2 regions of the Pseudomonas sp. PK-RTE-24 genome follow, and region 2 is predicted to be linked to the other one. Evidence: predicted binding sites of a transcription regulator. Region 2 holds the regulator's gene; the other holds the start of a gene.
The links. The regulator FliA, encoded in region 2, starts transcription of late flagellar genes. The targets are predictions, from matches to a motif close to CTAAAGTTTNNNNNNNNNNNGCCGNTAA.

Region 1 (6,604 bases), 2.7 Mb from region 2:
CGACTGGTGCATTACGTCGGCGTACTGGGCTCGCGTTCGGAAGGGTTTGTCTATGAGGAGGGTGGCGAAGTGCGGCGCGTGGCGATGGCCGGCAGTGTCACGGTCAACAGCACCGACGCCTATGAAGCGGCGTGCCTTGGCGGCTTCGGCCTGACGCAGGTCCCGCGCACCGGCATGCAGCCGCATCTGGAAAATGGCGAACTGTTGACCGTACTGCCGCAACACACCGCACCGCCGATGGCGATTTCGTTGTTGTACGCGCGGCAAAGGCATCTGCCGCTGCGGGTGCGGGTGTTTATGGATTGGCTCGGCGATGTCGTTCGTTCAACGCTCTGACATTGAGCACATTGCCCCTGTGGGAGCGAGCCTGCTCGCGATAGCGCCATGTCATTCAACATTGATTTATCTGACACACCGACTTCGCGAGCAGGCTCGCTCCCACAGGGAGGGCTGTGTTGCGTGTGGGATTTGCGCTCAATAATCCCCGCGCTTGCGAAACGCCCAACGCCCGGCAATCACGGTGAACGTCGCCACCAGCGCGACCAGCACCCAAAATCCATGCGGGTCCTGCGACAGCGGTACACCCCCCACATTCATGCCGAAAAAACCGGCGATGATGTTGATCGGCAAGGCCAGCACCGTCACCACCGTCAGGGTGAACAGCGTGCGGTTGCTTTGTTCGTTGAGGTTGGCGGCGATCTCTTCCTGCAGCAATTTGATCCGCTCGCCGAGGGCGGTGAGGTCGTTGATGATCAGCGCAAATTCCTCGGTGGATTTGCGCAACTCCTTGACGTCCTCCTTCTGCAACCACGGCGGCGGACGATTGAGCAAGCGCAGCAACGACCCCGGCTCCAACGCCAGCAGCCGTTGCAGGCGCACCAGCACGCGACGGTTGGCGCCAAGTTCGGCGCGGTTGGTCGACAGGCGTGAAGACAGCAATTCGTCTTCGACCTGATCGACACTCAGGCTGGTCTTGCGCACGATCTGCGTCAGCACCTCACCTTGATCGCGCAGCAGATGCACGAGCAATTCCGAGGGCGAGCGAAAGCACTCGCCGGCCTTTACCGACGAGCGCAATTTATCTACCGAATGCAGCGGTTGCAGGCGCGCGCTGACGATCAGTTTGCTGCGCACGCAGACCCACAGCGTCGACACGTCGGAGGAGACCATGCTGCTGAGGTTGAACACCACATCGTTGACCACCGCCAGCAGCGCCGAATCGACATGCTCGATGCGTGTCGAACGCGAACCTTCGTGCAACGCCTCGAAAAATTCCTCGGGCAATTGCAGATGACTTTTCATCCAGCGCTCGCACGCGGCATGGGCCAGGTTCAGGTGCAGCCAGAGGAATTCGCCACTGTCGCTGTCGTCCTGCAAACAGCGCAAAGCCGTCGCCGAATCGATCTCGCGACCGCGCTCCCCGGGCAGAAAACGAAAGCCGTAGAGCAAGCCAAACAGGTCCGGGTCGCGATGGCTGATATCGAGGCTGTGGTTCATGGCGGCTCGCTGCGAGGAGGGTGTCTGGGGCAGGATTTTCAGGTTCACCGGAGCGGCATCATCGCAAGCTCACATGACCGTTTTGTGACAGCAAAATGACTGCAAATCAACGCGTTACCGGCTGTCGGAAGTTTCTCAAGGACGGCTCTGGCGCGCCGATCTCAGGTGAGTTAGGTTGCGCGCCATTGGCCTATGGCCATGGTACGTCGACAGGGAAGTCCGGCCATTTTTCACGTCCGCTCGGGCGTGCCTCATCCCTGCTTCGAGTACCTTGCAATGCTGCAAAAATCCCTGAGAGCGCAAATTCTCGCCCTGTTGAGCGGCAGTCTGCTGGCGATGCTGTTGATCGCTCTGGCCTGCTTTCATTTCCTCTCCAACGGCGTGCAAAGCTACAGCCAGTTGATCGCCGGCCCGCTGCACACTTCGCAACTGATCGATGAAGCCAACCTGCAATTCAAGGTGCAGGTGCAAGAGTGGAAAAACGTTCTGCTGCGCGGCAAGCAACCGGCGGATCTGGCGAAATACTGGAGCCAGTTCGAAGAGCGCCAGCGCGACGTGCAGAACATTCTCGGCGAACTCGCCAGCCAAAAAGGCATCGAGGCCAATCTCAAATCCCGCATCGAACGCTTGCGCGACGAGCATCGCCAGTTGGGTACTGCCTACCAGAAAGGCCGCGATGCCTACGTGGCTGCCGGTGGTGATCCGAGCGCTGGCGACGCTGCTGTCAAAGGCGTCGACCGCGCCACCAGCGAGCAGATGAGTGCATTGGTTGCCGAGCTGCGCGAGCAGGGTACCGCGCAGTCGGCATTGATCAGTGCCAGCGCTGACCGCACCGTGTGGCTGGGCCTGTTGGTGATGCTCGCGTCAGGCTTGTTGATCGGTCTGCTGAGCCTGTGGCTGGTCAGCCGCAACCTGATCGAGCCGATCCGCAACCTCATCGATTACGTCACCCGCTTGAGCCGTGGCCAGTTGGCTGAACGTGTTGTCAGCGAGCGTCGCGATGAGCTGGGCAACCTCGCCGCCGCAGCGAACACTCTGCGCGATTTTCTGGCGGACACCTTCACTCGCTTGCAACGCAGCGCCGGTGATCTGGACAGCGCCAGCGGCGAGTTGAACGCCATTGCCACGACCATGGCCGGCGGCACCAGCGAGCAATTCAACCGCACGGATCAAGTGGCCACGGCGATGAATGAAATGTCCGCCACGGCGCAGGAAGTCGCCCGTCACGCCGCCGATGCCGCGCGTGCTGCGGACGATGCCGATCAGTCGGCGCAGCAGGGTGAAAAGGTCATGCAGACCACCATCCATTCGATCACGCAGATGCGCGGCGAAATCGCCAACACCGCCACGGTGATCCGTCGCCTGGAAACCGACAGCGGTCGTATCGGCAAGGTGCTGGAAGTGATTCGTGGCATCGCCGAACAGACCAATCTGCTGGCGCTCAACGCCGCCATCGAAGCGGCGCGGGCGGGTGAGGCCGGGCGTGGTTTTGCCGTCGTCGCCGATGAGGTGCGCAACCTCGCTCAGCGCACGGCGGAGTCGATCATCGAGATCAACCAGATCATTCAGAACGTGCAGACCGGCGCTGTCGATGCCGCGCAGGCTATCGAGAGCGGCCAGGCGCGCAGTGATGAAAGTGTCGAGCAAGTCACCCAGGCCGGCGCGATGCTGGAGCGCATCACCTTGGCGGTGGAGGCGATTCGCGACATGAACCGTCAGATCGCCACAGCGGCAGAAGAGCAGACGTCGGTGGCCGAGGATATCTCGCGCAACCTCACTGAAATCACCGCGATTGCCAGCACCAACCTGGACAACGTGCAGCGCACCGAAAGTGCCAGTCAGAATTTGCATGGGTTGTCGGGGCAGTTGAATGAGGTGACGGCGCGGCTCAGTGCTTGATTTTGGGTGGTGGTTTGTCAGCCCCTCACCCTAACCCTCTCCCGGAGGGAGAGGGGACTGACCGTGTTGATTGTTCGAGATTCGCCGACCTGAAATGCCGAGGCGTACTCAGGCTGGTAGTCGTTTGTGATGGCTTTTTAATTTTGAGGCGAACTCAGGCTCCGAAATTTCCCCGATCTGCTCCCTTTCCCCCTCGCCCCCTTGGGGGAGAGGGCTGGGGTGAGGGGGATCGATTTCACAGACCACACAAAGTTTGCGCCCCAATCCGCAACCGCAAAAAAGCCGCACGATCGTTAAATCGTGCGGCTCTTCAACAGCGGTCTATCAAGTGTCTTGCTTGTTGCTCAGCACTTTACCGGTGGTGGCATCAAAGTCCACGTCGAACTCTTTGCCGTCAGCAGTTTTAAGTTCAACTTCATACTCATAACCATTGAAGTGGTTATCCAGGTCGGTGTCGGTAATCGTTGCGCCCGGGTGCAGTTTCAGTGCTTCGGCGTTCATCGATTCCAGCGACTTGATTTTGCCGTCCTTGACCAGTTGCGGGATCTGGTCGATGCGAACATCAGCCTGAGCCAGGCCAGCGGTGAGGGTCAGGGCAGCGGCGGTAAACAGGGCAGTCAAAGTTTTCATCGGTTCATTCCTTGGCAGTGCGTTGAAGTGGTTAATCTGTGTAAGTGGGCTCAGATTAACCAGCGCAACTTAATTCACCCTTAAATCTCTGCTCCGCGATAAAACTGCTCTTTGCGGGAGCGAGCCTGATCGTGAAGCAGGCGACTCGATTACAAATCAGAAACCGTTCTTCTTCAAAACATCGTCAATGCTGCCAGCCGCCGGACGCTTATAAAACTTCAACAGTTCACTGGCGCGGTTGGTAAAGATGCCGTCGACACCCGCGGCCATGACTTTCTCGTAGTCCACCGGCTCGTCGACCGTATAAACATGCACCAGCATGCCCTGATCATGGGTGTACTGATTCATCCATGGCTGCACCAGGTCGGAGTAACTCTGGTCACCACCATGGGTCAGCTTCGCCGAAGGGCCGGTGCCGATCGCGCCCTGGGCCTTGGCGTAATCGACCCATTGCTTGAATTCCGCTTCTGACTTCGGTTCCTGCTTGCCGTAGAAAACGTTTTTGTCTTTCTCGCCGGACGCGGCAAACGTCACCGCAGATTTAGGCTCGATGCTGCCTTCGCCGACCCACAACAGCAGGATCTTCGGCACTTGCGGCATTTCCTTTTCCAGCAATTGCAGGCTGTTCTTATCGAAGGTCTGCAGGATCACCTTGCCTTTGCCCTGACCGACGCCCAGCGCACTTTTCGCCAGTTTCGAACCGGCCGGGCTCAGCCAGCCGCGATCCTGCAGTTTTTCCTTCAGGTCATGTTCGATGCCGGGAAACAGCTGCGGCTCTTTGGTTTCGATGTACAGGCCCGGCTTGTGCTGCGGGTTGGCGCGGGCGATGTCGATGATTTCATCGAGGGTAAGAATTTTCAGCCCGGCGTAGGACGGGCGTGCGCGGTCAGGATATTTGCTGTTGAACCAGCTGCCGGCATCGAGGGTTTTCAGTTCGGCCATGGTGAACGCGGTGGCCGGGCTGTCCTTGCGCTCGGGGAATTTGCTGGCGACGTCGGTGGTGCGTTGCAGGTTGTCGTCGTGCAGGGCGAAGAGCACGCCGTCCTTGCTGCGCTGCAAATCCATTTCCAGGTAATCGGCGCCCAGGTCACGGGCCAGTTTGTAAGCCGCAGCGGTGGATTCCGGGGCATCGAACGACGCGCCACGGTGGGCAATCACCGCCGGATGCGGAATGCCATGGGCGGCAGCGATTGCCTTGGGCTCGGGGTGGCTGGCGGCATGCGCCTGACCGAGGCCGAACAACAGACTCAGCACCAGAGCGCTTCGGGTAAAAGTGGCAGGCATGGTCGAGTTCCTTTCGCAGGTTTTTTTCGAGACGTACCTTTTAACAATTGACGCGCCGCAGGGCTATCGCCAGACCGACATAAAGCGAGCAAAACGGAAATTTCCTGCACTTTTGTGGCGCTGTTTGCAGTACGCTTGCCCACGGCATATGCCCCGGCAGAGGGCGCGCCGCTACATTGCCCTGCGTGTAAACCATCATCATCTTTCGTGAGGTTTACCATGCGCATCACCTCCCAACTCATCTGCCAGGCCGCCGACGATCTCAAAGGCTTCGTCGGCCTCAATCGCAAGACCGGCCAATACATCGTGCGCTTCAGCGAAGATTCGTTCGGCATGGACGTCGCCGACGACGGCATCATCCCCGCCAGTGAATTCGTCTGGGCACCGCTGTCGGACACCACCATGACGCTCAAGCGCGAGTTGATTCAGTTGCTGCTCGATCAACACATCGACGACCGCATCAACATCACCGAGCCGTTGCGGGTTTACATGAGCAAGGTTGAAGTGCCGGAGATTGTTGCGGTGCGGAGTCTGGTGCGCGGTTGAAGTTTTGCTGTGTGGTTGCGGGCCTCTTCGCGAGCAGGCTCGCTCCCACAGGGATTTCGTGAACGCCACAGATCCAAGGTGGGAGCGAGCCTGCTCGCGAAGGCGACCTTAGTTCTGGCACACGTGAGCGTGCAATTCGCTGGTCAGTCCTTCGATGCGTTCGGTGAGGGTTTTCGTCATTTCGGTGAGGCGGGTGTTTTGTTCCAGCAATGCCAGCAATTGCGCGGAATTCTTCGCCGCCTCAGCCTGACGTTCGGTATTGGCCAATGCCAGAGCTTCGCGGTGCTGCGCATCGGCGTCGGCCTGCGCTTTGTCGCGCGCGGCCTGACGGGTTTGTGCGAGCAGGATCAATGGCGCGGCGTAGGCCGCCTGCAGGCTGAAGGCCAGGTTCAGCAGGATGAACGGGTAAACGTCGAATTGAGTCACGCCCCATACGTTGAGGCCGATCCATACCGCAACGATCAAGGTTTGCGCGCCAAGGAACAGCGGCGTGCCGAAGAACCGCGCAAAGGCTTCGGCGCGGAGGGCGAAGGCGTCGTTGCCGAAGGTCGTATTCAGGTGGGCGTGGGGGCGGTGGAAGCGTAGGTGATCGATCGGGGCGTTGGATACTTCGGGTTTTTCGTTATTCATGGGGCACTCGGCGGGGCTTGGGACGTGTCGTCACTATAGCTCTGCGTTGTGGCGGTCGACCTTCGCGGGCTGCCCACGAAGGTCGCGACGCGTTCTATCGACCCTGCACAAACCTCAA
Region 2 (6,604 bases):
GCGCGTACCTGTTCTGGAAGAAGCAGAACGTCGCCAAGGTCGTGGCGCTGGAAGAGGTCAAGCGTCAGCAGGAACTGCTGCCGTCGCCGGCCCGCGCCATGGAAACCAAAGAGCTGGGCTGGGACGACGTGACGCCGATCGACATGATCGGCCTCGAAGTCGGCTATCGCCTGATTCCGCTGGTGGACCGCAATCAGGGGGGGCAATTGCTCGCGCGGATCAAGGGTGTGCGCAAGAAGCTCTCGCAGGATCTGGGCTTTTTGATGCCGACCGTGCACATCCGCGACAACCTTGATCTGGCGCCGAGCGCGTATCGCTTGACGCTGATGGGCGTGATTCTCGCTGAGGCCGAGATCTACCCGGACCGCGAACTGGCGATCAACCCCGGCCAGGTGTACGGCTCGCTCAACGGGATCAACGCCAAAGATCCGGCTTTCGGCCTGGAGGCGGTGTGGATCGAAATCAGCCAGCGCGCCCAGGCGCAATCGCTCGGCTACACCGTGGTTGACGCCAGCACCGTGGTCGCCACGCACTTGAACCAGATTCTGTACAAGCACTCCAGTGAGCTGATCGGCCACGAGGAAGTGCAGCAACTCATGCAATTGCTGGCCAAGAGCTCGCCGAAACTGGCGGAAGAGCTGGTGCCGGGCGTGGTTTCGCTGTCGCAGTTGCTCAAGGTCCTGCAAGCGCTGCTCGCCGAGCACGTGCCGGTGCGCGACATTCGCAGCATCGCCGAAGCGATCGCGAACAACGCTGCCAAGAGTCAAGATACCGCCGCGCTGGTCGCCGCTGTGCGGGTCGGCGTATCCCGTGCAATCGTCCAAAGCATTGTAGGCACTGAGTCCGAGCTGCCTGTAATCACATTGGAACCAAGGTTGGAACAGATATTGCTCAATAGTCTGCAGAAGGCAGGACAAGGCTCGGAAGAGGGCGTTCTGCTGGAGCCGAGCATGGCCGAGAAGCTGCAACGTTCGTTGATCGAAGCGGCCCAGCGTCAGGAAATGCAAGGCCAACCGGTGATCCTGCTGGTAGCAGGCCCGATTCGCGCGATGCTCTCGCGTTTCGGCCGCCTCGCAGTGCCAGGGCTGCATGTACTGGCCTACCAGGAAGTACCGGACAACAAGCAAGTGACCATCGTTGCGACAGTAGGGCCCAACGGCTGAGGTAGTGGTTTATGCAAGTTAAGCGTTTTTTCGCCGCCGATATGCGTCAGGCCATGAAGCTGGTTCGCGATGAGCTGGGCGCTGATGCCGCCATCATCGGCAACCGCCGCATTGCCGGCGGCGTCGAGTTGACGGCGGCTCTGGATTACAAATTGTCGGCGCTGGCGCCACGGGTTCCGAACATGGAACTCGAAGACGAGCTGCGCAAGACCCAGTCGCGCATCGTCACCGCCCAGGCCGAGCTGAGCCTGCGTGGCGAAGCCGACGGCAACACCAATCAGCAGTTGTTCGCCGGGCTGCCGTTGACCGCAGGCCTGCCGCTGACCGCTGCCGAGCCGCTGAGCGAGCCAACCTACGCTGCCCCGCCGCGCCCGGCCGCAGCGCCTGCGCAGGCCTCGGCGGGTGTCGATCCGCGTGCACTGGATTCGATGCGTTTTGAATTGAACAGCTTGCGCGAGCTGATGGAAGTGCAGCTCGGCACCCTGGCCTGGAATCAGCTGCAAGGCAGCCGTCCGGCCCAGGCCAATCTGTATCGCCGTCTGCAGCGCATCGGCCTGTCCGGCCCGCTGTCGCGCGATCTGTTGGCGATGATCACCGATATCGAAGAACCCCGTCAGGCCTGGCGCATGCTGTTGGCCCACCTGGCGCGGATGATTGCCGTGCCGGAAGTCGAGCCGCTGGAAGAGGGCGGTGTGATTGCCATGGTCGGCCCCGCCGGCATGGGCAAGACCACCACGCTGGCCAAGCTCGCCGCGCGTTATGTGCTCAAGTACGGCGCGCAGAACGTTGCACTGGTAAGCATGGACAGCTTCCGCATCGGCGCTCAGGAACAATTGAAAACCCTCGGGCGCATCCTCAACGTGCCGGTAACGCACGTCGATCCGGGTCAGTCGCTGGTGCAGGCATTGGATCCACTGCTACGCAAACGCGTGGTTTTGATCGATACTGCCGGCCTGCAAGCCAGTGATCCGGCGTTGCGCATGCAGCTTGAGAGCCTGGCCGGGCGTGGCATTCGCTCAAAAAATTATCTGGTCCTGGCAACCACCAGCCAGAAACAGGTTCTAACCGCCGCTTATCACAGTTACAAGCGTTGCGGGCTGGCCGGCTGCATCCTGACTAAACTGGATGAAACGGCCAGTCTCGGCGAAGTGTTGAGCCTGGCGATCAGTCATGAATTGCCGGTCGCGTATCTGACCGATGGCCCACGGATTCCAGATGATCTGCATCTGCCGCGCCGTCATCAACTGGTCAGCCGCGCCGTCAGCGTGCAAATGCAGGAAGAACCCAGCGAAGAAGCCATGGCTGACATGTTCGCTGATATCTATCACAGCCCGACCAAGCAGGTTGGCTGAGGTAATCATGAACAGTTTTTGTACCTACATCGATGGTCTGCCACGCATTGTTCCGATCAGGAACGCGCAGCCAGTAATGTGGCCTCCGTCTATGCAAGACAAGGTAAAGAAATAACATGGGCAGCATGCATCCCGTACAGGTGATCGCGGTGACCGGCGGCAAAGGTGGCGTCGGCAAGACTAACGTGTCAGTGAACTTGTCGCTGGCGCTGGCAGAGCTTGGCCGTCGGGTCATGCTGCTGGACGCCGACCTGGGCCTGGCGAACGTCGACGTTCTGCTGGGGCTGACACCCAAGCGCACACTGGCCGACGTTATCGAAGGCCGTTGCGAACTGCGCGACGTGCTGTTGCAAGGCCCGGGCGGGATTCGCATCGTGCCGGCGGCCTCCGGCACGCAGAGCATGGTGCACCTGAGCCCGGCGCAACATGCCGGCCTGATCCAGGCGTTCAGCGACATCGGCGACAATCTCGACGTGCTGGTGATCGACACCGCTGCGGGTATTGGTGACTCGGTAGTCAGTTTCGTTCGTGCCGCGCAAGAGGTGTTGCTGGTGGTCTGCGACGAGCCGACTTCGATCACCGACGCTTACGCGCTGATCAAGTTGCTCAACCGCGACTACGGCATGAACCGCTTCCGCGTGCTGGCCAACATGGCGCAGAGCCCGCAAGAAGGGCGCAACCTGTTCGCCAAGTTGACCAAGGTCACGGATCGCTTCCTCGACGTCGCCCTACAATACGTCGGCGCCGTGCCATACGACGAAAGCGTGCGCAAGGCAGTGCAGAAGCAGCGCGCCGTCTACGAAGCCTTTCCCCGTTCCAAGTGCGCACTGGCCTTCAAAGCCATCGCCCAGAAGGTCGATACCTGGCCGCTGCCCGCCAACCCGCGCGGGCATCTGGAATTTTTCGTCGAGCGTCTCGTGCAGCAAACCGCAGGGCCTGTGATATGACCGCCAGTGGCATGAATCTTTACAAAAAGTCGGCGCGTGACGCGCAATACGAATTGATCGAGCGTTACGCGCCACTGGTCAAGCGCATTGCCTATCACTTGCTGGCGCGCCTGCCGGCCAGCGTGCAGGTCGAAGACCTGATCCAGGCCGGGATGATCGGTTTGCTGGAAGTCTCGACCAAATACGACGCCAGCAAAGGCGCCAGTTTCGAAACGTACGCGGGCATTCGAATCCGCGGCGCGATGCTCGATGAAGTGCGCAAAGGGGATTGGGCGCCACGCTCGGTTCACCGTAATACCAGGATGGTCAGCGACGCGATTCGCTCGATTGAAGCTAAAACCGGCCGTGACGCTAAAGATCACGAGGTTGCGGCCGAACTCCAATTGAGTCTCGACGATTACTACGGGATTCTGAATGACACCTTGGGCAGTCGCCTGTTCAGTTTCGACGACCTGTTGCAGGACGGCGAACACGAAGGGCTGCACGAGGATGGCGCCAGTGCTCATATGGAGCCGTCACGCGATCTGGAAGATGAACGCTTTCAGGCGGCGCTGGCGGACGCGATTGCCAATTTGCCGGAGCGTGAGCGACTGGTGTTGGCGCTGTACTACGACGAAGAGCTGAACCTCAAGGAGATCGGTGAAGTCCTTGGCGTCAGTGAATCGCGGGTCAGCCAGTTACACAGCCAGTGCGCGGCCCGTCTGCGGGGGCGTTTGGGGGAGTGGCGAGCGCGCTGAAGGCAGTGTGGGGACACTGCGAAACGAGGCTGGTGCGGTGATGAACGGCGCCGGTCTCGATCCGTTGTGCTCCAGACAAACTTTAAGTGCTGCGCCGATTGATTGAAGTGGCGCGTCCAGGTGCTGGGCGCGTTTAAGACTGCTTGGAGGTCGAATTGAACAAAGACATGAAAATCCTCATCGTTGATGACTTCTCAACGATGCGGCGGATCATCAAGAACCTGCTGCGCGATCTTGGGTTCACCAACACCGTCGAGGCCGACGATGGCACCACTGCCATTCCGGTGCTCAACAGCGGCAGCATCGACTTTCTGGTAACGGACTGGAACATGCCGGGCATGACCGGTATCGACCTGCTGCGTCACGTGCGCGCCGATGAAAAACTCAAGCACCTCCCGGTGTTGATGGTGACTGCTGAAGCCAAGCGCGAGCAGATCATCGAGGCCGCTCAGGCCGGTGTGAACGGTTACGTAGTCAAACCTTTCACGGCTCAAGCGTTGAAAGACAAAATCGAGAAGATTTTCGAACGCATCGGCTGATGAATGCGCGGGGGAGCTATGGAGCATAACGAATCATCACAGGGCGATTTCGAATCGACCCTGAAAAAACACGCGGTCGAACTGGTCGAGAGCCTTGAAAAAGGCAAGTTCGGCGACGCGGTGCAACTGATCCATGAGCTCAATCAGACCCGTGACCGCGGCCTGTATCAGGAAGTGGGCAAGCTCACACGTGAACTGCACAGTGCGATCGTCAATTTCCAGATCGATCCGCACATGCCGCAGGCCGAGGAAGTGTCGCAAATCACCGACGCCACCGAACGCCTGGGCTATGTGGTCAAGCTGACGGAAGCCGCGGCCAACCGCACCATGGATCTGGTGGAAAGCGCCACCCCGGTGGTCAACAGTCTGGCTGATGAAGCGCAGACGTTGAGCGCCGATTGGGGCCGCTTCATGCGTCGCGAGGTCGGGGCTGAAGAGTTCCGTGAACTGGCGCGCCGGGTCGACGGTTTTCTGTCACGCAGCAGCACGGACAACCGTGCGGTGTCGAGCAACCTCAACGACATCCTGCTGGCTCAGGATTACCAGGACCTCACAGGTCAAGTGATCAAGCGTGTGACCCAACTGGTCACCGAAGTCGAAAGCAATCTGCTCAAACTCGTGCTCATGGCCAGTCAGGTCGACCGCTTTGCGGGCATCGAACATGACCGCGCCGCAATGCTTGCTGAAAAAGATCCACAAAAACATCTCTCGCAGGGTGAAGGTCCGCAGATTCATGCCGATAAACGAGAAGACGTTGTGTCCGGTCAGGACGATGTGGACGATTTGTTATCCAGCCTTGGATTCTAGAGTTTCGGAATTCGGGTTTTTTGGGTTTTTAGACCTGTAGGAGCACCCCATTAATGAGCTTCGGCGCCGATGAAGAGATCCTTCAGGATTTCCTGGTTGAGGCCGGCGAGATTCTTGAGCAACTGTCCGAACAACTGGTCGAGCTGGAAAGCCGCCCGGATGATGCAGATCTGCTCAATGCAATTTTTCGCGGTTTCCACACTGTAAAAGGGGGCGCCGGCTTCCTTCAGCTCAATGAGCTGGTGGAGTGCTGTCACATCGCCGAAAACGTTTTCGACATCCTGCGCAAGGGTGAGCGTCGCGTTGATGCAGAGCTGATGGACGTTGTGCTCGAAGCACTGGACGCGGTGAACAGCATGTTCAGCGAAGTCCGTGAGCGTGCACCGATCACCGCTGCCACGCCGGAACTGTTGGCCGCGCTGGCGCGTCTGGCCGAACCGCAATCGGCGGATGAAGCCCCGGCTTCGCCGGTTGCCGAGATGATCGAAGAACTGGTCGTTGAAAGCGACTCCTCGGACGACATCACCGATAACGAATTCGAACAACTGCTGGACTCGCTGAACGCCGTCAAGGCCCAGGCTGAGGCTCCGGCCGCTGCTGTGGCGCCCGCGTCGGTTGCCGACACGGCGGCGAGCGATGAAATCACCGACGCCGAATTTGAATCGCTGCTCGATCAACTGCATGGCAAAGGCCAGTTTGCTGTCGATGCGGTCGCTCCGGCGGCACCAGCAGCGCCGGCTGCTCCGGCCGCGCCTGCTGCGGGCGACAGCTCGGACATCACCGACGACGAATTCGAAGCCTTGCTCGATCAGTTGCACGGCAAGGGCAACTTCGCCGTTGACGCGCTGGAATCGGCCATCGCTTCCGCCCCGTCAGCACCTGCTGCACCGGCAGCCGCTGCGGCCGGCAGTGACCTGATCAGCGATCACGAATTCGAATCGCTGCTCGACGAATTGCACGGCAAAGGCAAGTTTGACGCCAGCGCTGCGACTGCCGGCTCTGCGTCGAGCGTCGCCACGCCAACGGCGAAAGCTCCGGCTGCCGCTGCTGCGCCGAAAC

Region 1: the regulator FliA is predicted to act here: its motif matches at 1,632-1,659, upstream of ACV8MC_RS13450 (methyl-accepting chemotaxis protein).

What each region holds. Positions count from the first base shown of each region.
Region 1 is NZ_CM133224.1:2,995,081-3,001,684, forward strand. It holds gene ACV8MC_RS13440 (LysR family transcriptional regulator) at 1-336, shown strand, start outside; gene ACV8MC_RS13445 (transporter) at 475-1,497, opposite strand; gene ACV8MC_RS13450 (methyl-accepting chemotaxis protein) at 1,774-3,396, shown strand; gene ACV8MC_RS13455 (PepSY domain-containing protein) at 3,721-4,026, opposite strand; gene ACV8MC_RS13460 (glycerophosphodiester phosphodiesterase) at 4,183-5,310, opposite strand; gene ACV8MC_RS13465 (DUF2025 family protein) at 5,530-5,856, shown strand; gene ACV8MC_RS13470 (DUF1003 domain-containing protein) at 5,965-6,486, opposite strand; gene ACV8MC_RS13475 (methyl-accepting chemotaxis protein) at 6,601-6,604, opposite strand, start outside.
Region 2 is NZ_CM133224.1:5,671,351-5,677,954, reverse strand. It holds gene flhA (flagellar biosynthesis protein FlhA) at 1-1,163, shown strand, start outside; gene flhF (flagellar biosynthesis protein FlhF) at 1,175-2,515, shown strand; gene fleN (flagellar synthesis regulator FleN) at 2,632-3,462, shown strand; gene fliA (RNA polymerase sigma factor FliA) at 3,459-4,199, shown strand; gene ACV8MC_RS25505 (chemotaxis response regulator CheY) at 4,367-4,738, shown strand; gene ACV8MC_RS25500 (protein phosphatase CheZ) at 4,757-5,545, shown strand; gene ACV8MC_RS25495 (chemotaxis protein CheA) at 5,599-6,604, shown strand, end outside.